2 regions of the Thioalkalivibrio sp. ALE10 genome follow, and region 2 is predicted to be linked to the other one. Evidence: predicted binding sites of a transcription regulator. Region 2 holds the regulator's gene; the other holds the start of a gene.
The links. Region 2 encodes sigma-54, which starts transcription at its own class of promoters, with help from an activator protein. Its sites were predicted from a motif close to TGGCANGNTNCNTGCTT; they were not measured.
Positions count from the first base shown of each region.

Region 1 (10,825 bases), on a different contig from region 2:
GGTCGCGGCCAGCGCGCCGGTGGCGACCTGGGTCTTGTCGCCCATCTCGACCAGGAAGAACAGCACCGTGGTGGTCCAGAACACGCCGTGTTTCGACGCGGCCGGCAGCTCGTCCTCGCCATCCGGGACCAGTACCCAGGCGGCCATCACGATGAACCCGATCCCCAGACCCCAGCGCAGCCAGTCCTCCGGGATGCTGGCGCCGATCCACACGCCCGCCAGCGCGGCCAGGAAGTGATTGGCCAGCGTGGCCACCACGATGCCCCAGATGATGGGCCAGGTCTGCTGGTAGCGGCAGATCAGGAGCAGGGCGAGGAGCTGGGTCTTGTCGCCCATCTCGGCGATGGCGACGATGACGGTAGAGACGAGCAGGGCTTCCATGACGGTCTTCCGGGCCGGGTGGGTGGGCAAGACACGTGACATCGCACCACCCACCCGGCCACGGATCGGGGCGCCATGCCACAGGTCTCGCGGGGCCCGGTGCCGCATCGGCGGCGGGGCTGTCTGCACCACGGTCCTCCGGGCGGAGGATCGAATCTGTTGATGCAGACCCCGGTGAGGCAAGGCCACCCGGGTCGCTACTCCCCTGAAGCTGGCAGGACTCTAGTCATCCCGGTCCGCGCGGGCAAGGACGATCGCGGCTCCGGGCTGCGCCGCCGCCGGGGCTTGGGTAGCATGCGCGCGATGAAACGCTTCCTTTACTGGGTCGATCGGGCCCCCCTTTGGCTGTTCGCACTGCTGGTTGCGACCGTCGGCCTGGCCCCCTGGATCCCCGAGCCGCATGTCGCGGAGAAACTGCGCTGGCTGTTTGCCGGGGAACTTACCCGGCCACTCGATGTGCTCGACCTGGTCGTCCATGCCGTGCCCTGGCTGTTGATGGCGTTCAAGCTCTATCGCAACAGTCTCACCACGAAGGGCGCCCCCTGAGCCGATTGTTTCTCCCTGGCTTGTGGGAAATCGACGCGCCGCTTGCCGGCCGCTACCGATTTCGCACCTTTTCAACCCCGGGAGACTCCCATGCGCTTTATTGTTGCCGTCACCGCCGGTACCGACGACCCGACCCGCGCCACGCTTGGCATGATTGCCGCCAATGTGGCCAAGCAGCAGGGCCACGACGTGACCGTCTGGCTGCAGGGCGAGGCCGTGAACATCGCCAACCGCAACGTGTACGACAAGATCGTCGGCCATAACATGCCGGCAATGAAGGACATCGTGGATTCGCTGGTGAGTGAAGGCGTTCCGTTCTGGGCCTGCGAGGCCTGCGCCAAGGGTCGCGACGTCGGCGAGCACAACTTCCTGCCGAACGCCGAGATGGCCGGCATGGGCCACTACGTCCAGGCCGTCGCCGAGTTCGACCGCTCCATGAGCTTCTGATCGGCCGTGCCGTTCCGCGGGCGGGGCGTGATGCCCCGCCCGTTTTTGTTTGTACCCCCGCTGTCAGTCGGTCGAACTGGCACATCGCATGCTTGTTTGTTCCGGGAGTGATTCACGGACGACGAGCATGACCCAGAACACATCCCCGAATTTTTCCCTCGAAGAGTCCATTGGCGATTTCCTGGTCGCCTCGCGCAAGTGCGAGGTGGTGAGCCTGGAGCGCCTGCTGGAGGCGGTGCAGCTGGTCGGGCGCATCCGCGCGCTGGTGCATGCCCTGCAGCGCGAGCGCGGGGCCTCCAGCCTCTGGATCGGGTCCGGCGGCCAGCGCTATACCCGCGAACTGGAGCAGTACCGGGCCGAATCGGACGCCGCCGCGGCCGCGTTCCGCGAGCACCTGGATGGCTGGCTGGCCCCGGACGCCTGCGCCCATGGCCGCAGTCGGCTGCTGGGGCGCATGGCGCTGGCGCTGCATGGCCTGTCCGGCCTGGGCAGCCTGCGCGAGGAGGTCCTGGAGCTGACCCTGAGCCCGATGGACTCGACCCGCGGCTTCAGCGAGCTGATTCGCGCCCTGATGGCCCTGGTGTTCGAGGCTGCGGATTCGGCGACCGATCCCGAGGTCTCGCGGGCCCTGGTGGCCCTGCTGAACTTCATGCAGGGCAAGGAACTGGCAGGGCAGGAGCGCGCGATCGGGGCCGCCGGGTTTGGCGCCGCGAACTTCGAGCCCGAACTGCGCCAGGCGCTGGTCCATCGGATCGATGCCCAGGAACGGGCGTTCCGCATCTTCTCCGAGTTCGCGGCACCGGCGGCCTGTGCCGCCTGGCGCGAGCTGCAGACGGCGGCCTTCGCCGCCGACATCGAGCGTCTGCGCCGCCGGGCCTGTACCGAGGCCTCAGGGCACCACGACCCCGCCCGGGCCGAGGAATGGTTTGCCTGTACCACCGCGCGCATCGACGCGATGAAGGAGATCGAGGATCTGCTGGAGATGCACCTGAACGAGTGCTGCTCGGCACGCATCACGGCGGATCGCGCGGACCTCGGCGCGGTGCGTGACCGGGTCGCGCAACTCGCCGAGTCGGAACTGCGCGACAGCGTCCCGTATGCGGTGTTCTTCGGCGCGCCGGAGGGCCTGGAGCCCGCGCAGGAGGAGGGCGATGCCGCACTCAACGTACCGATCGTCGGACACTCGGTGATGGACTTGGTGCAGCGCCAGGCGGCCCGGCTGCAGTCGGTGGAGGATGAACTGCATGCGGCACGCCAGGCCCTGGCCGAGCGCAAGACCATCGAGCGTGCCAAGGCGCTGCTGATCCAGCACCGCGGCCTCAGCGAGGACCAGGCCTACAAGCTCCTGCGCCAGACGGCGATGAACCAGAACCGGCGCCTGGCCGAGGTCGCCGAGGCGACCGTCGCGATGTCCGACCTGCTGGGCAAGGGCGGCCTGTAGCTAACTCCCCGGGAAACGGATGCCGGCCCTGTGGGAGCGGGCTTGCCCGCGAAGCACCTGCCAGTGTCCGCGACTGGCAGGGGCTTCGCCGCCAAGGCGGCTCCTACAGGTAGTGCACCAGCGCGGTTCATCTGCACCGCCGGTGTGCCCCAGGGTGGTGCCGCTTGCGAGTGATATTCCCCTGCGAAGATTCGATTGAGTACCGGGAACCGTCCGATTTTTCCGCGTCAGGATAGGCTTTGCGCCCTATCGGTCGATCAGCAACGGCTAATTGGCACACCTCCTGCAGGAATACCGGCAAGACGAGCCAACGGCGGTTCGTCGCCTGACAACAGGGAGACCCGACGACCGGGCCTCCCACGGGACTGGACAAAGGCGTCCATCACCCGGCTGCAAACGCGGCCGGGCTGATAGGACGCCTTTTTTCGTTTTTGGGATGTGTTTGCTGACAAGGGGAGTGAACCCGCAATGACCGATCACACGAATGACACGAAAAAGACCTCCGGCCTGTCGCGCCGGCGTTTCCTTCAGGCCGGCGGCGTTCTGGCAGGGGGCGCCGCCTTGGGGATGCATCCGGATTTTTTCCGGTCGGCGGCCTATGCCGGGGGATCCGAAGGGCTGGAAAAGACCAAGCTCGAGTTCGGATTTATCCCCTTGACGGATTGTGCTCCGCTCGTAGTCGCCCAGGAGAAGGGATATTTCGCTCGCCACGGGCTCGACGTCCATGTGGCCAAGGAGGCTTCCTGGGCCAATATTCGCGACAAGGTCTCCGTTGGGAGCCTGGATGGCGGGCACATGCTGGCGGGGATGCCGATCGCCGCGACGCTGGGCGTGGGTGCTACCCAGCGCAACACCATCACGGGGTTCAGCATGGACCTCAACGGCAACGCGATTACCGTTTCCAACGAGCTCTACGACCGGATGGTCGAGGCCGATCCGGAGGCTATGAACGAACGGCCGATTTCCGCGCGCGCCCTGAAGAAGGTCATCGATGCCGACCAGGCAGCGGGCCGTGCCCCGATGACCTTCGCCATGGTTTTCCCCGTATCCACGCATAACTATGAACTGCGCTACTGGATGGCCGCTTCCGGGATCAACCCGGATCGGGATGTCCGCCTGGTTGTGATCCCGCCACCCCAGATGGTGGCCAACCTGCGCGCGGGCAACATGGATGGCTACTGCGTCGGCGAGCCCTGGAACATGCGTGCGGTGGACATGGGTATCGGCAAGACCCTGGTCACCAACTACGAGATATGGAACAACAATCCGGAGAAGGTGTTTGGCGTACTGGAGAGCTGGGCGGAAGAACACCCGAATACGCACCAGGCAGCGTTGCGGGCCTTGATCGAGGCCAACGAGTGGATGGACAAGCCCGAGAATCGCGAAGAAGTGGTGCGCATCATTTCGGGCCGCCGTTTTGTCAACGCCCCTGAACACGTAGTGGCCATGTCGATGACGGGGACGCTCCAGTTCAATCCGGACGGAGACCCCGAACCCTTCCCGGACTTCAATGTGTTCCACCGTTACGCGGCCAGCTTTCCGTGGCGCTCGCATGCGGCCTGGTTTGTCACGCAGATGGTTCGTTGGGGGCAGCTGGAAGAGCCTGTGGATATGCGTGCGGTGGCCGAAAAGGTCTATCGCCCCGAACTGTATCGGCAAGCGGCTGCAGAAGTGGGCGTCGCCTATCCCGAGATCGACTGGAAGACGGAAGGCACACGCAATGAACACTGGACCCTGGAGGCGGCCTCCTCGCCGATCGAGATGGGCCCTGACCGGTTCATTGATAACCGCGCCTATGACCCGGATGACCTTGTCGGCTATGTCGACGGTTTCGATGTACACAGTCGCAAGGTCGCCCTCGATGACCTCGCCGACGTCAACGGCTGAGGGAGGCCCACCATGTCCACCAATTACGCCGATATGCAACTGGCGGTTGAACGCGAGAACGACAAGGACGCCGAAGGTCGAACGGAGGCCGCCGCTGGCCGGGAAACCAAACCGGCGGAACGCAACGACACCGCCGGGGCGATCGAATCGGCACACGATGACCGATTCGAGGTGATGGCGGATATGTTCCAGCGCTGGATTCCTGTGCTGGCACTCCCGCTGATTGCGTTCGGATTGCTGCTGGGGGGCTGGGCCTGGCTGCAGTCGACGGTCTCGCCGGACCTCCCGACGCCCGGGCAAGTGTGGGCCGAGGCCGTCTACCTGCTAAGCGATCCGTTCTACGACTACGGTCCGAACGACATGGGGATCGGCTGGCAGGTGATGTATTCCCTTGGCCGCGTCCTGGCGGGCTTCGGCCTGGCAGCACTGGTCGGCATTCCGCTGGGCTTGATGATGGGCGCTTCGCTCTCGATGCGCCGCGCCATTAGCCCGGTCGTGCAGCTGTTGCGTCCCGTGTCCCCGCTGGCCTGGCTGCCGCTCGGTCTGCTGGTGTTCCAGGCGGTCAATCCCTCCGCGATCTTCGTGATCTTCATCACCAGCATCTGGCCGATCCTCATCAATACCGCGGCCGGGGTCCAGGCCATCCCGCGTGACTACACCAACGTATCCCAGGTGCTCCGTCTCGGGCGCCTGGAGGCGGCGCGCAAGATCCTGATCCCCGCAACCATGCCCTACATCCTCACCGGCATGCGGTTGGCGCTGGGGATTGCCTGGATGGTGATCGTGGCGGCCGAGATGCTCACCGGCGGGGTCGGCATCGGATTCTTTATCTGGGACGAATGGAACAACCTCAATGTCGCTTCGATCATCGTGTCGATCTTCGTGATCGGTCTTGTGGGCATCGCCCTGGACGCTGGGGTGGGCCTGATCAAGAAACGCTTCGACTACGCGCCCGCGTAAGGAGAAACACATGAGTCACTATCTCAATCTCGATTATCTGGACATGACGTTTGCGACTCCACGCGGGCCGCTCAACGTGCTGAACAACGTGAATCTGAAGGTCCAGAAAGGCGAATTCGTATCCATCATCGGGCATTCCGGCTGTGGCAAGTCCACCGTTCTGAACATCGTGGCTGGGCTGCTGCGCGCAACCACTGGGGGCGTTCTTCTGGAAGAGCGCGAGGTAGTGGAACCCGGGCCAGAGCGTGCCGTGGTGTTCCAGAACCACTCCCTGCTGCCCTGGATGACGGTGTACGAGAATGTCCGTCTGGCCGTTGACAAAGTGCGCCGCGGAGCTCCCCAGGCCGAGCGCGACGCCTGGACGCTGGAGAATCTCGAACGTGTCCACATGACCCACGCGAAGGATCAGTACCCCGGTGAGATCTCCGGGGGTATGAAGCAGCGCGTCGGGATCGCCCGGGCGCTGGCGATGGAGCCCAAGGTCCTGCTGATGGATGAACCGTTCGGCGCGCTGGATGCGCTGACCCGGGCACATCTGCAGGACGAGGTCATGAAGCTGCGGTCGGATCTGGGCAACACCGTGCTGATGGTCACCCACGACGTGGACGAGGCGGTGCTGCTGTCCGACCGCATCGTGATGATGACCAACGGCCCGGCCGCGACCATCGGCGAGATCCTGGAGATCGACCTGCCAAAGCCGCGCGAGCGCCTGGTGATGGCCGACAACGCGCAGTACAACCACTACCGGGCCGAGGTGCTGCGCTTCCTCCACGAGCGTCACAAGAATCCCGAGTCGGAGGCCGCGTGATGGATACCGCGAACGACAAGCCGCGGCTGGTCCTGATCGGCAACGGCATGGCCGGGATGCGCACGGTCGAGGAGCTGCTGAAGCTCAAGCCGGACATGTACGACATCACCGTGTTCGGTGCCGAGCCCTGGGGCAACTACAACCGCATCATGCTCTCGCCGGTGCTGGCCTCGGAGAAGACCGTCGACGAGATCATGCTGAACGACGATGCCTGGTATGCCGAGCGCGGCATCACCCTGCACAAGGGCCGACGCATCGAACGGATCGACCGCGTGAACCGGCGGGTGATCGCCGAGGACGGCACCGAGGCGCCCTATGACCGCCTGCTGCTGGCGACCGGCTCCGACCCGGTGATGATCCCGGTGCCGGGGCATGAACTGGAGGGCGTGGTCGCTTTCCGCGACATCCACGACGTGGACGCGATGCTCGCGGCCAGCCGCGCACACAAGCATGCGGTGGTGATCGGCGGCGGCCTGCTGGGCCTGGAGGCCGCCAACGGCCTGATGCGCCAGGGCATGGAGGTCACCGTGGTGCACCTGATGGAGCACCTGATGGAGCGCCAGCTGGATGCCGAGGCCGCCGGGATGCTGCGCGGCTCGCTGGAGGAGCGCGGCATGCGTTTTCGCATGGCGCATCAGACCGAGACGATCCTGGGCGAGGGCCGCGTCACCGGTGTGCGCTTCACCGACGGCAGCGAGGTCGAGGCGGATCTGGTGGTGATGGCGGTCGGCATCCGCCCGAACACGGCGCTGGCCGCGTCCGCCGGGCTGCACTGCGAGCGCGGCGTGGTGGTGAACGACACCATGCAGACCTATGACCCGTCGATCTACGCGGTCGGCGAGTGCGTGCAGCACCGCGGCGCCACCTATGGCCTGGTCGCGCCCTTGTGGGAACAGGCAAAGGTCTGCGCCAACCACCTGGCCGAGTACGGTATCGGGCGCTACGAGGGCTCGATGACCTCCACCAAGCTGAAGGTGACCGGGATCGACCTGTTCTCCGCCGGCGACTTCACCGGTGACGAGACCACCGAGGACCTGGTGTTCAAGGATGCCGCGCGCGGCGTCTACAAGCGCCTGGTGCTGAAGGACAACCGCATCCAGGGGGTCGTGCTGTACGGCGATACCCTGGACGGCTCCTGGTACTTCCAGCTGATGCGCGACGCCACGCCAGTGGCCGACATCCGCGAGAACCTGCTGTTCGGCCAGGCGCATATCGGCGACTCCGGCCACGGCGACGAGGCCTCGCGGGTCGCGGCCATGCCCGACGAGGCCGAGATCTGCGGCTGCAACGGCGTGTGCAAGGGCGAGATCGTCCAGGCAATCAGCGAGCACAAGCTGTTCACGCTGGAGGACGTGCGCGCCCACACCAAGGCGTCGAACTCCTGTGGGTCCTGCACCGGGCTGGTGGAGTCCGTGCTCGCCACCACGCTGGGTGGAGACTACTCCGACGCCCCGGCGAAAAAGCCGGTCTGCGCCTGCACCGACCACAGCCACGACGAGGTGCGCGCGGCCATTGCCCGCGACGGCCTGAAGACCATGGACGCGGTGTTCGAGGCCCTCGACTGGAAGACCCCGAACGGCTGCCATGTCTGCCGTCCGGCGCTCAACTACTACCTGCTGGCGGCCTGGCCGAAGGACTACCAGGACGACGCCCAGTCGCGCTTCATCAACGAGCGCGCGCACGGCAACATCCAGAAGGACGGAACGTATTCCGTCGTGCCGCGCATCTGGGGCGGAGTGACCACGCCGGCCGAGCTGCGCGCGATTGCCGAGGTGGCCGAGCGCTACCAGGTGCCCACGGTCAAGTTCACCGGCGGCCAGCGCATCGACCTGCTGGGGGTGCAGAAGGCCGACCTGCCGGCGATGTGGCGCGATCTCGGCGCCGCCGGGTTTGTCTCCGGCCATGCCTACGGCAAGGCCCTGCGCACGGTGAAGACCTGTGTTGGCTCCGAGTGGTGCCGCTTCGGCACCCAGGACTCGACCGGACTCGGCATCCAGCTGGAGCGGATGACCTGGGGCTCCTGGACGCCACACAAGTTCAAGATGGCGGTCTCCGGCTGTCCGCGTAACTGCGCCGAGGCCACGATCAAGGACCTGGGCGTGGTCTGCGTGGACTCGGGCTACGAGCTGCACGTGGGCGGCAACGGCGGGGTGAAGGTGCGCGCCACCGACTTCCTCTGCAAGGTGGAGACCGAGGTCGAGGTGCTCGAATACGCCGGGGCCTTCATGCAGTTCTACCGCGAAGATGCGCGCTACCTGGAGCGCACCGCCCCGTGGATCGAGCGCGTCGGCCTGACCCGGGTGAAGGAACGCCTGGTGGACGACGCCGAGAACCGCGCGGCGCTGTACGCCCGCTTCCTGGAGTCGCAGGAGGTGGCGCAGGTGGACCCCTGGGCCGAACGCGCCGCCGGGCATGCGGCGCACGAGTTCATCCCGATCAAGCCGGTGGACGCGGCCCCGCGCCAGGGGGTGTCGGCATGAGCTGGCTTGCGATCTGTCCGCTCGAGGACATCCCGCCGCTGGGTGCACGCGTGGTGGCGGGCCCGAACGGCGACATCGCCGTGTTCCGCACTGCGGATGACCGCGTGTTTGCCCTGCGCGACCAGTGCCCGCACAAGGGCGGGCCACTGTCGCAGGGCATCGTCCACGGCGAGCGCGTGACCTGCCCGCTGCACAACTGGGTGATCGACCTGCAGTCCGGCGAGGCCACCGGGGCGGACAGTGGGTGCACCCATGCCTTCCCGATCCGGGTGACCGACGGTCAGGTGTGGCTGGACCTCTCCGGCGCCACGGCCAACGCTGCGGACGATTCCGCGGCGGTGCCGTCCGCCTGCCGCGAGGCGGGCTGAGATGGCTGCGGAACAGTCGGTCACCCGTACGACCTGCCCCTATTGCGGGGTGGGCTGCGGCGTGGAGGTGACCGCGACGCCGGAAGGCGAGTTTCCGGTCGCGGTGCGCGGCGACCCCGCCCATCCGGCGAATGCCGGTCGCCTGTGCTCCAAGGGCGCGGCACTGGCCGAGACCCTCGACGACGAGGGCCGGCTGCTGCACCCGGAGATCGGCGGGCGGCGTGTCGACTGGGAGACCGCGCTGGATCATGTGGCGAACGGCTTTCGCGAGACCATCGCGGCACACGGGCCGGATGCGGTCGCCCTGTACGTCTCCGGGCAGATCCTGACCGAGGACTACTACGTCGCCAACAAGCTGATGAAGGGCTTCATCGGTTTGGCCAATATCGATACCAACTCCCGGCTCTGCATGTCCACCGCCGTGGCCGCCCATACCCGCGCCTTCGGGGTGGATGGCGTGCCGGGGAGCTATACCGACCTCGAGCAGGCCGATCTGGTCGTGGTGACGGGCTCCAACATGGCCTGGGCCCACCCGGTCCTGTTCCAGCGCCTGCAGGCCGCCCGCGCGGCGCGCCCGGAGATGAAGCTGGTGGTGATCGACCCGCGGCGTACGGCCACCGCCCAGGCGGCCGACCTGCACCTGCCGCTGGCGCCGGGTACGGATGCCTGGCTGTTCAACGGCCTGCTGGACCATCTGCGCCGGGAGGATGCGCTGGACCCTGGCTTCCTGGAGCGGCATGTCGACGGCTTCGCCGACGCCCTGGCGGCCGCGCGGGCCTCCAGCCCGTCGATCGCCGCGACCGCCGAGGCCTGCGAACTGGAGCCGGAGGCGGTGGCAACGTTCTTCCAGTGGTTTGCCCGTACCGAACGCACCGTGACCGCCTTCTGCCAGGGCATCAACCAGTCCGACAGCGGCGTGGACAAGGCCGGGACGATCCTCAATGTGCACCTGGCCACCGGCCGTATCGGGCGCGCGGGCATGGGCCCGTTCTCGCTGACGGGCCAGCCGAACGCGATGGGCGGGCGCGAGGTCGGCGGACTGGCCAGCCAGCTGGCAGCCCACATGGGCTTCGACGACGCGGCCCTGGACCGGGTCGGACGTTTCTGGGGCGCACCGAACCTCGCGCGCCAGCCGGGGCTGAAGGCGCTGGACCTGTTCCGCGCGGTCGAGTCGGGGCAGGTGAAGGCGGTCTGGATCATCGGCACCAATCCGCTGTTCAGCCTGCCCGAGGCCGCGCGCTTCGAGCAGGCCCTGGCCGCATGCCCGCTGGTCGTGGTCTCCGACTGCGTGCGCGAGACCGAGACCACGCGGGTAGCCGACGTCCTGCTGCCGGCGACCACCTGGGGCGAGAAGGACGGCACGGTAACCAACTCCGAGCGCCGCATCTCGCGCCAGCGCCCGTTCCGGGCGCCCCCGGGCGAGGCCCGCCACGACTGGTGGGCGCTGGCCCGGGTCGCGCAGCGCCTGGGTTTCGCCGACGCCTTTCCCTATACCCGCCCGGGCGAG
Region 1 covers NZ_KB906455.1:99,039-109,863, forward strand. The annotation lists gene F788_RS0110690 (TMEM165/GDT1 family protein) at 1-381, opposite strand, end outside; gene F788_RS0110695 (hypothetical protein) at 685-927, shown strand; gene F788_RS0110700 (DsrE family protein) at 1,018-1,374, shown strand; gene F788_RS0110705 (nitrate regulatory protein) at 1,502-2,815, shown strand; gene F788_RS0110710 (CmpA/NrtA family ABC transporter substrate-binding protein) at 3,284-4,702, shown strand; gene ntrB (nitrate ABC transporter permease) at 4,715-5,662, shown strand; gene F788_RS0110720 (ABC transporter ATP-binding protein) at 5,673-6,470, shown strand; gene nirB (nitrite reductase large subunit NirB) at 6,470-8,950, shown strand; gene nirD (nitrite reductase small subunit NirD) at 8,947-9,318, shown strand; gene F788_RS0110735 (nitrate reductase) at 9,320-10,825, shown strand, end outside.
Region 1: a site for sigma-54 is predicted at 1,452-1,468, ahead of F788_RS0110705 (nitrate regulatory protein). Genes of this name have one in related genera too.

Region 2 (10,825 bases):
CACCCGGCTGACAACCTCGTCGGCCCCGAGCACCCTGGAACAGCCGGGACTGTTCCAGCGGGGCACCGGCCTGCGCGCCGACCCGCAAGCGGATACCATTGAGCTGCTCGCCGAGGTCTACACGCTGTACAGCGACCTGCCGCAGGAGGACCGCCCGGAATGAACCCGGCCACAACCGAACATCGCCGCGCGGGCATCCGTCGACCGGCCCTGCTGCTTGCCGTGACGGGGGTACTCGCACTGTTCCTGGCGGCCCCGCCGGCGACCGGCCGCGAGGATGCCCTGCCGGTGGAGATCACCGCGGACCACGCCGAGATGGACGAGCGCGCGGGCACCGGAACCTACACGGGCGACGTGATCGTGGTGCGCGGCGATGCCACCCTGGAAGCGGACCGCGTCATCGTGCACATGCGCGAGCGCCGTCCCTACGAGATCGAGGCCCACGGCGAGCCCGCACGCCTGGAGTCGCCCGATCCCGAGACCGGCGAGACGCGCATCGCCGAGGGGCTGCGCATCGACTATTTCCTCGACGAGGAACGCGTGATCCTGACCGAACGGGCGCGCGTCATCACCGCCGCCGAGGATGCCCGCGGGCAGCGCATCACCTACGATCTCGAACGCGACGTGATCCGCGCCGAACGCGGCGACACCGACGACGAGCGCGTGCACATCCGCCTGCAGCCACGCGAGGACGATCCATGAGCCCCGGGGCCGACGGCCATCTCGTCGCCCGCGAGCTGAGCAAGCGCTATGGCCAGCGTACCGTGCTGGACGCGATGGATGTCGACCTGGTGCCCGGCGAAGTGGTCGGCCTGCTGGGACCCAACGGAGCCGGCAAGACCACCTGCTTCTACAGCCTGGTCGGACTGATCCGGCCCAATACCGGGCGCATCACCCTGGGCGGGCGCGACATCACCCGGGCGCCCATCCACGAACGCGCCCGCGCCGGGCTGGGCTATCTGCCCCAGGAGGCCTCGATCTTTCGCCGCCTGTCGGTCGAGGACAACCTGCAGGCAGTGCTGGAACTGCGCCCGGAACTCGACCGCCACGAGCGCCGCCGCATCGGCGACGCCCTGATCGAGGAATTCCAGCTGGAGACCGTGCGCCACAGCCCCGGGATCGCGCTGTCCGGAGGCGAGCGGCGGCGCGCCGAGATCGCCCGCGCGCTGGCCGGCGATCCGCAGTTCATCTGTCTGGACGAACCGTTTGCCGGGGTCGATCCGATCTCGGTCGGCGAGATCCAGGCAGTCATCCGCCACCTGGCCGAACGCGGCATCGGCGTACTAATCTCGGATCACAACGTACGCGAGACCCTGGGTATCTGCCATCGCGCGTACATCCTCAGCGAGGGGCGCCTGCTGAGCGCGGGCACGCCGGACGAACTGCTGGCCGACGCCCGCGTGCGCGAGGTCTACCTCGGCGAAAACTTCCGCCTGTGACACCGACCGCCGCACCCGGACGGTGCACAAGCCCGCAGCAAGGGATTACTATTCACTTATGGTGACCAACGCCTTTCCCAACTCATGCTGAAGCCCGGGCTGAATCTGCAGCTCGGTCAGACGCTGACCATGACGCCGCAGCTGCAGCAGGCCATCCGGCTGCTGCAGCTGTCGACGCTGGAGCTCCAGGCCGAGATCCAGCAGGCGCTGGAAAGCAATCCCATGCTGGAACAGGCCGAGGATGACGAACTCGGTGCCGACGCGGGGGACACCGCGGACACTGCCAGCGACGCGAACACCGACGACGGCGAGAGCGGCAGCGACGCCGCCGGCACCGGCGAAACGGTGGATGCCGGCGGCTCGGAGGACGTCATCCCCGACGAGCTGGTGACCGACAGCCGCTGGGAAGACATCTACGACGCCAGCGCCAGCCCGCGCGGTCCGGACGACCGCGACCCGCTGGAGAACACCTCGGACGACGACGGCGGCGGGCTGCAGGATCACCTGCTGTGGCAGCTGCATCTGTCGCACCTGACCCCGCGCGACCAGCGCATCGGCGCCGCCCTGATCGACACCATCAACGGCGACGGCTACCTCGAGGGCGACGTCGAGACCCTGGCCGAGACCATCAGCCGGAGTGAAGAACCCCCCGTCGACACCGACGAGGTCGAGGCCGTACGCCACTGGTTGCAGCACTGCGACCCGCTGGGGGTCGGTTCGCTGGATCTGCGCGAGTGCCTGGAGGTCCAGCTGGGTGAGCTGGCGCCGGACGCGCCCTCGCGCGAGGCGGCGCGCGCGGTCCTGGAACACGGCATGGACGCCCTTGCCCGGCGTGACTACAAGGCCCTGCAGCGCCAGAGCGGCGTACGCGATGGCGACGAACTGGCCGCGGCGCTGGACCTGATCCGCACGCTGAACCCGCGCCCCGGCGCCCAGATCAGCGAGACACCGCCGGAATACGTGGTCCCGGATGTCTACGTGCGTCATACCGACCGGGGCTGGCAGGTCGACCTGAATCCCGAGATCGCCCCGCGCATTCGCATCAACGACCTCTACGCCGGCATGGTCCGCCAGGTCTCCGATGCCCGCGACAGCGCCTTCATGCGCGATCAGCTGCAGGAGGCGCGATGGTTCATCAAGAGCCTGCACAGCCGCAACGACACCCTGCTGCGCGTGGCGCGCGCGATCGTCGAACGCCAGCAGGGGTTCCTGGAACACGGCGAGGTGGCGATGCAGCCGCTGATCCTGCGCGACATCGCCGAAGCCCTGGAGATGCACGAGTCCACGATCTCGCGGGTGACCACGCAGAAATACATGCACACCCCCCGCGGGGTGTTCGAATTCAAGTATTTCTTCTCCAGTCACGTGGGCACCAGCGACGGCGGGGAATGCTCCGCGACCGCGATTCGTGCCATGATCCGCGAACTCATCGAAGAGGAAACGCCGGGCAAACCGCTCAGCGATTCCCGCCTCGCCCAGATCCTCGCGGATCGGGGCATCAACGTGGCCCGGCGTACCGTGGCCAAATACCGGGAGGGCATGAACCTGCCATCCTCCAGCGAACGCCGCCAGATGGCCGCCATGCCGACCGGAAGCAAACCGAAAGGAGCCTGACCCATGCAGATCAATCTCACCGGACACCACGTCGACATCACCGACGCCCTGCGCGACTACGTCAACGAGAAATTCCAGAAGCTGGAACGCCACTTCGACAAGGTGATCGACGTGCACGTGGTGCTGAACCACGAGAAGACGCAGAAGCTGCACAACAAGGCGGAAGCGAATCTGCAGGTCAGCGGCAACCACATCCACGCCGAGGCCAGCCACGATGACATGTACGCCGCCATCGACGGCCTGATCGACAAGGTCGACCGCCAGCTGATCAAGCACAAGGAGAAGGTCAAGGATCATCATCGCGCCGAGGGCGCCCAGCGCAACCGCGAACAGCCCCAGTAAGCCGATGAATCCGGCCGAGCTCATCACCCCGGAGCGCATCGGACTGGAAACCGACTGCTCCAGCAAGAAACGAGCGCTGGAAACCCTCGCCGATCTGCTGGTGGACGGGGCCGCGGACGGACTGGCGGCCAGTGCCGCGTTCGAAGCCATGTCGGCCCGCGAAAAACTGGGCTCCACCGGGCTCGGCCATGGCGTGGCGATCCCGCACGGCCGTCTCGCCGAGCTGGATACGCCCCGCATCGCGGTCCTGCGTCTGGATCAGGGCGTGGATTTCGAAGCCATGGACCACGAACCGGTGGACATCCTGATCGCCCTGCTGGTGCCGGAAGAGGCCACCAGCGAACACCTGGACCTGCTGGCCCAGCTCGCGCGCGGGCTGTCGCAGCCGGACACCCTCGCCGGCATCCGGCGCGCCGCGGACAGCGCGGGGGTCCAGCAGGCCCTCAGCCGGGCGCTGGGAGACACCTGACCATGGCCGACCGGGCGGAAGCGGCAGCCGACGGCACCGCGAGCAACATCACCATCGCCGCGCTCACGCGGGCGATGGGGAGCCGTCTGGATCTGCGCTACGTCCACGGAGAGGAAGCCGCGGGCGACCGCGAACTCCTGGGATTCGGCGATGGCGACCTGCCGCTGGCCGGCCACCTGAACCTGATCCGCCCCAACCGCATCCAGGTCATCGGCGACTACGAGGCCCGCTACATCGCCGGCCTGTCCGACGAGCAGCGTGACCACCTGGTGCTGGAAATGGCCCGCACGGGCACCACCATGGTGATCTTCGCCGAGGACACCTGCCCGTTCCCGCGCATGCCGCACACAGGTGACGACCCGCTGCCGGTGATCCTGTGCACGCGCACCTCATCGCACGAAGTCATCGCGCTGCTGCGCTATTTCCTGCAGCAGCGCCTCGCCCATTTCGAGGTGCGCCACGGGGTGTTCATGGAGATCCTCGGGATCGGCGTGCTGATCTCGGGGGCTTCCAGCGTCGGCAAGAGCGAGGTCGCACTCGAGCTGATCTCGCGTGGCCACCGGCTGATCGCCGATGATGCCCCCGAGTTCGCGCGCATTGCCCCGGATATCGTGCGCGGACACTGCCCCGCCCTGCTCCAGGACCTGCTCGAGGTGCGCGGCCTGGGCGTGCTCAACATCCGCGCGATGTACGGCGACTCGGCGATCAAGGGCGGCAAGTATCTGCGCCTGATCATCGATCTGCGCGATCACAACGAGCCCTCGCCGGTGCCGGACGACCGCCTGAACGGGCGCCGCGGCGAGAGCGAGATCCTCGGCCTGCGCATCCCGCTGATCAGCCTGCCGGTGGCGCCGGGGCGCAACATCGCGGTCATGATCGAGGCCGCGGTCCGCAATCACCTGCTGCACATGCAGGGCTACATCGCCGGGGACGATCTGCGCGCCCGCCAGCGGCGCCAGATGGGCGAGGATCAGCAGGAGGAATCCATCTTCCACATCGGCGGGCCCAGCACCACGGTTCCCAACCCCGATCCCGAGGGCTGACCCACATGCGTCTGCTGCTGGTCAGTGGTCTGTCGGGTTCCGGCAAGACCGTCGCCCTGCATACCCTGGAGGACGCCGGCTACTTCTGTGTCGACAACCTGCCGCTGCCGATGCTGCCGGAACTGGTGGAGAAGGTCCGCAGCGGTCATTACGACACCGGCGGTGACCGCCATCTGGCCGTGGGCGTGGACGTCCGTTCGGGCCTCGACGCCCTCAGCGGATTCGGCCAGCTGCTGGGCGAGCTGCGTGGATCGGGCCTGGAGGTCGAGGTGCTGTTCCTCAATGCCTCCGACGAGGTCCTGCTGCGTCGCTACCACCTGACCCGCAGACGCCATCCGCTGGCACGCGACGGCATCCCGCTGGTGGAAGCGATCGGCATGGAACGGACCTGGCTGGGGCACGTGGCGGTGGAGGCCGACCTGACCGTGGACACCAGCCGGCTGTCGATGCACGACCTCGCGCGCACGCTCCGGGCCCGGGTCGGCAGCCGCGAGACCGCCGGCCTGTCGCTGCTGTTCCAGTCCTTCGGCTTCAAGCACGGCTCGCCGCTGGATTCCGATTTCGTGTTCGACGTGCGCTGTCTGCCCAACCCCTACTACGAGCGCGAACTGGCGCCACTGACCGGGCTGGATCCGGCGGTAGCGCATTTCCTCGACAGCCATGGCGAGGTCGGGGCGATGTTCGACTCCATCCACGGCTTCCTCGACACCTGGATCCCGCGGCTGGTGGCGGACCATCGCAGCTATGCCACGGTCTCCATCGGCTGTACCGGCGGGCGCCACCGCTCGGTCTACCTTGTGGAACGGCTGGCAGCTGCGTGGCGCGAACGGGAACATGTTACTGTTAGCACCCGTCATCGCGAGCTCGATTCTCTCTCCCCTGAAACGGAGTAGTTCCATGGGCGTCGGTCTGATCCTGATCACGCATCAAAACCTGGGCGATACACTCCTGCAGACCGCGCAGAGCATGCTGGGAGACCTGCCCGAGGACTGCGAGTCCATGGCGATGTCGCAAAGCGACGATCCGGACGATATCCAGGCGCAGGCCCGCGCCCGCATGGAGACCCTCGACAGCGGTGCCGGTGTGCTGGTCCTGACCGACATGTTCGGCTCCACGCCGGCCAACGTGGCCAGCCGCGTGGCGCGCGGACACAACGCGCGCGTGATCGCGGGCGTCAACCTGCCGATGCTCGTCCGCGTACTCAACTACCGCCATCTGCCCCTGAGCGAACTGGTCAACAAGGCGCTGTCCGGGGGCCATGACGGAATCCTTCTCTGCGACCAGGAATCCAGCGATGCCGCAGCGCGCAGTTCCCATCGTTAACCGGCTGGGCATGCATGCCCGGGCCGCCGCGAAGTTCGTCAGCCTCGCCAGTCAATACACCGCCGATGTCACCGTCGCCCGCAACGATCAGGAAGTGAACGGCAAGAGCATCATGGGGGTGATGATGCTGGCCGCCGCCCAGGGCTCGGAGATCACCATCCGGACCGACGGCGCGGAGGATGCCGAGGCGGCGCTGGATGCCCTGACCGAACTGGTCGCCGACCGCTTCGGCGAGGAATCCTGAGGCTCATACCCCCAGAAGACCGCCGGCCAGGGCGAACCACAGCGGCAGGGTAACCAGCGAAAGGGCCGTGGTCAGGGTCACCGCGGCCGCGTACAGCCCCGTATCCAGCCCGAAGCGGTCACAGAACACCAGTCCCAGCACCATCGCCGGCATGGCCGCCTCCAGCACCGTTCCGGTCGCGGGGATCCCCTCCATCCCCAGCAGCCACACCAGTCCCAGCGCCACCGCCGGCGCCAGCAGCAGCTGGATCCCCACGACGACCGCCAGCGGTCGCGCGTCGTGTCCGTGAAAGCGGTGGAACACCAGTGCCAGGCCCAGCGCGAACAGCATCAGCGGCGACACCGAATCCGCCAGCAGTCCCAGCCACTCCTCCAGCCAGACCGTCTGCGGCACCCCGCCCAGGTTCAGGGTGACACCGGCGAGGGCGGCCCAGATCGACGGCACCGACAACAGGCCGCGCAACGGATGCACCGCCGGCATGCGACCATCGCCGTAGCGACGCGCGAGAACCACGCCCAGGGTCAGCACCAGCGGCAGGCAGGCGAACAGGTCGTACTGGATGGCCACCGCGCGCCCCGCCTCGCCGAACAGACTGTCGAGGATCGGCAGGCCCAGATAGGTCGCGTTGGGCCAGGCAGCGGCCAGCAGCATCGCGCCCACCGCGGCGCGGTCGGCAGTGCATGCTCGGCACGCACCGGCAGTAACGGCCAGGGTGATCAGGACCGTCGCCCCGGCGACCAGGGCGATGCGGACCGAGTCCAGACCCAGCGGTGCGGTCCACAGGACCTGCAGCACCAGCGCGGGCAGCAGCAGGTAATAGACGAGCGTGGTGAGGACCCGGCGGGCGGTTTCGGCATCCAGACCGCCGGGCTGCAGGATCCGCCAGCCGACCCCGGCAACGATCAGGGCCCCCATCTGGGTCATCACGCTGAACACGGGGGGAGGGACCTCGTCGGCTTGTCAGGGTCGGTTCGAGTGGCGGACGGAGCGGCCCGGGAACGGGCCGCGGGAGGTCAGGTTATTGCGGCAGGTGCCGGACTCAGGCGTTGCCGCCGGCCTGCTGCTCCTGTTCCTGCTGCTGCTTTTCGATGTCGGCGCGCACGGCCTCCATGTCCAGCTCGCGCACCTTGCCCAGCACCTCGTCCAGCTGCGCCGCGGACAGCACGCCGGGCTGCGAGAACACGATGACCTGCTCGCGGAAGATCATCAGGGTCGGGATGGACCGGATCTGGAAGGCCCCGGCGATGCCCTGCTCCTCGTCGGTGTTGACCTTGGCGAAGACGACGTCGTCGTGCTTGTTCGAGGCTTCCTCGAAGGTCGGCGCGAACTGCTGGCACGGGCCGCACCACGGCGCCCAGAAATCCAGGATGACGATGTCATTCCCGGTGATGGTGGATTCGAAGTTGTCCTGCGTGAGTTCCTGAACGGCCATGATCGGCTCCGGCTTGAAATTACGGCCCTTTACCTTAACAGGCCGCCCGGATGCTGTCAGGGAGACGACTGCGCGAGCATGGCCGCCCGCAGACGCTCGAGACGATCGATCGGATCATCGGATTCGAGCAGCGACTGTTTGATCCCGAGATCCACCGGCAGCAGCTCGGCAAGCCGCCCGGCCACCCAGGCCGAATCATCCAGGTGCCGTTCGAGGTGCGACCAGGGCGTGCCCAGCTGATCCAGCAGACGCTCCAGCAGATCGGCCAGCGATGCATAGTCCACCGGCAGGCTGACCGCCGGCCATTCGTCCAGCGGCTCCACCTCGCCCAGCCACAGTCCGTCATCTCCGCGCCGCGGGTTGTGGATCTGCTGGCGCTGCGCCCCCTTGGCGAGGATCCCCAGCAGACCGTCGGAGCGCTGGTCCCAGTCGATGATGCGCGCCTCGGTGCCCACTGCATGGAACCCCACCGTCGGATCCGATTCGTCCGGCGGCTCTTCGCCCTCGGCGGGCGGCTCGATCGCCACCACCACGAAGCCGCTGTCGTCGCGCAGGCAGCCACGCACCATGTCGAGATAGCGCGTTTCGAAGATCCGCAACGGCAGCAGACCACCCGGGAACAGTACGGTGTTCAGCGGAAACAGCGGAAGCGTCTTCATTCGGGGCCGTCCTCTCCGGCTTGGCCATGCCCGGCCCCCCAGCGGGGACCCAGTGCGTGTTCGATCTGCAGGTGATCCAGGACCCGCGCCACCATGAAATCGATCAGGTCCTGCAGACCTTCGGGGCGATGGTAGAACGCCGGATTGGCCGGCATCACCACGGCGCCCATGCGGGTCAGGCGCAGCATGTTCTCCAGATGGATCTCGGAGAACGGGGTCTCGCGCACCACCAGGATCAGGCGGCGGCGCTCCTTCAGGACCACGTCGGCGGCGCGTTCGATCAACCCGCGCGAGGCCCCGGTCGCCACCGCCGAGACCGTGGCCGTGGTACAGGGGCACACGACCATGGACTCGGGGGCCGCCGAGCCGCTGGCCACCGGGGCGGTCCACTGATCCGGGCCGTAACACTGGATCTGACCCGGCGCGGCAGCGTAGCGTTCACTGAAGAACCGGGCGATCTCCGCCGGCCGCCCGGGCACGCCGAGGTCGGTCTCCATCCCGAGCACCACCTGCCCCGGCTTCGACACCATCAGATGCACTTCGACCCCGGCCTGCACCAGACACTCCAGCAGGCGCAGGCCATAGGGAGCCCCCGACGCGCCGGTCAGGGCCAGGGCGATGCGCCGACTCATGACCGCTCCTCCCGCAGGCGGTCGATCAGGCGCTGATGCAGCCCGCCAAAACCGCCGTTGCTCATGATCACCAGGGTGTCGCCGGGTCGCAGGCCGTCCAGCAGCCCCTGCAGCAGCTCATCCACCGACGCCGCCACCGTCAGGCGTTCTTCCAGGCGGGTGCGCAGCGGACCGATGGCCCAGTCCAGGTCGGGTGGCCGGTACAGGTGCACGCCGTCGGCGCGATCCAGGGCATCGCCCAGCGCACCCGCGTGCACCCCCATGCGCATGGTGTTGGACCGGGGCTCCAGCGCCACCAGCAGGCGCCCGCCCTCGTCCAGTCCGCCGCGCAGACCCTCGAGGGTCATGCGGATGGCGGTGGGGTGATGGGCGAAGTCATCCAGGACCCGGACCCCGGCGATCTCCGCGCGCAGTTCCTGGCGTCGACGGACCCCGCGAAACTCCGGCAGCGCCGCGAGCCCGGTGGTCAGCGGCACGCCGGCGTGGCGGGCCGCGGCCAGCGCCGCCAGGGCATTGGCCTGGTTGTGCCGACCGCACATCGACCATTCAACGCGACCACACGGCTGTTCGTTTTCCAGGACCTCGAAGCAGCGCCCGTCGGCAGACAGCGAGCGAGCGCTCAGCGCGACCGGCGAGTCTGCGGGGCCATCCTCGCCGGTCGCGAGCCGCTCCACCGGTGTCCAGCAGCCGGACTCCAGCACGCGTTCCAGCGCGGCGTCCCCGGCGGGCATCAGGATCTTGCCCTGGCCCGGCACGGTGCGCACCAGATGATGAAACTGACGCTCGATCGCCTGCAGATCCGGGTAGATGTCGGCGTGATCGTACTCGAGGTTGTTCAGCACCAGGGTCCGTGGTCGGTAATGGACGAACTTGGCGCGCTTGTCGAAGAACGCACTGTCGTATTCGTCCGCCTCGATCACGAAGAACGGCGAATCGCCGAGACGCGCGCTCACGCCGAAGTTGCCGGGGACCCCGCCGATCAGGAACCCCGGCGCCATGCCGGCGTATTCCAGGATCCAGGCCAGCAGCGAGCTGGTGGTGGTCTTGCCGTGGGTCCCCGCGACCGCCAGCACCCAGCGGTCGTGCAGCACGTGCTCCGCCAGCCACTGGGGACCGGAGGTGTACGCCTGCCCGCGGTCCAGCATCGCTTCCACCGCGGGCGTGCCACGGGTCATCACGTTGCCCACCACCACCGGGACGTCCTCGGGCAGGGCTTCGGCCTCGTAACCCGCGTGGTAAGGGATGCCCGCGGCCGCCAGCTGCTCGCTCATGGGGGGATAAAGCGTCTGCGCGTCGGCCCCGCTCACGCGATAGCCGCGGGCGCGCGCCAGCTGCGCCAGCCCGCCCATAAAGGTCCCGCCGATCCCGAGGATGTGCAGATCGGCGGAGCGGTTCATGCCGTCACCGCCCCGGCCACGCCCTGGGTGATCACCGACGAGATCAGGACGAACCCCAGCGCGATCACGACCCCCGCCATGCGGTTCGACAGTTCGAGGGCCTGGTGCAGGATATGGCCATACACGAACAGCAACCAGCCCAGCAGGAGCAACATGCCCAGTACCGCCAGCGGCGGGGCCTCCCCGGCCTCCGGATCAATCGGAGCGACCAGCGTCAGCAACGCCATCAGC
Region 2 covers NZ_KB906450.1:426,706-437,530, reverse strand. The annotation lists gene lptC (LPS export ABC transporter periplasmic protein LptC) at 1-163, shown strand, start outside; gene lptA (lipopolysaccharide transport periplasmic protein LptA) at 160-702, shown strand; gene lptB (LPS export ABC transporter ATP-binding protein) at 699-1,439, shown strand; gene F788_RS0102140 (RNA polymerase factor sigma-54) at 1,524-3,053, shown strand; gene hpf (ribosome hibernation-promoting factor, HPF/YfiA family) at 3,057-3,395, shown strand; gene F788_RS0102130 (PTS sugar transporter subunit IIA) at 3,400-3,864, shown strand; gene hprK (HPr(Ser) kinase/phosphatase) at 3,867-4,907, shown strand; gene rapZ (RNase adapter RapZ) at 4,913-5,800, shown strand; gene F788_RS0102115 (PTS sugar transporter subunit IIA) at 5,805-6,230, shown strand; gene F788_RS0102110 (HPr family phosphocarrier protein) at 6,202-6,474, shown strand; gene F788_RS0102105 (AEC family transporter) at 6,478-7,410, opposite strand; gene trxA (thioredoxin) at 7,514-7,906, opposite strand; gene F788_RS0102095 (LON peptidase substrate-binding domain-containing protein) at 7,963-8,565, opposite strand; gene F788_RS0102090 (flavin prenyltransferase UbiX) at 8,562-9,197, opposite strand; gene mpl (UDP-N-acetylmuramate:L-alanyl-gamma-D-glutamyl-meso-diaminopimelate ligase) at 9,194-10,594, opposite strand; gene F788_RS0102080 (hypothetical protein) at 10,591-10,825, opposite strand, start outside.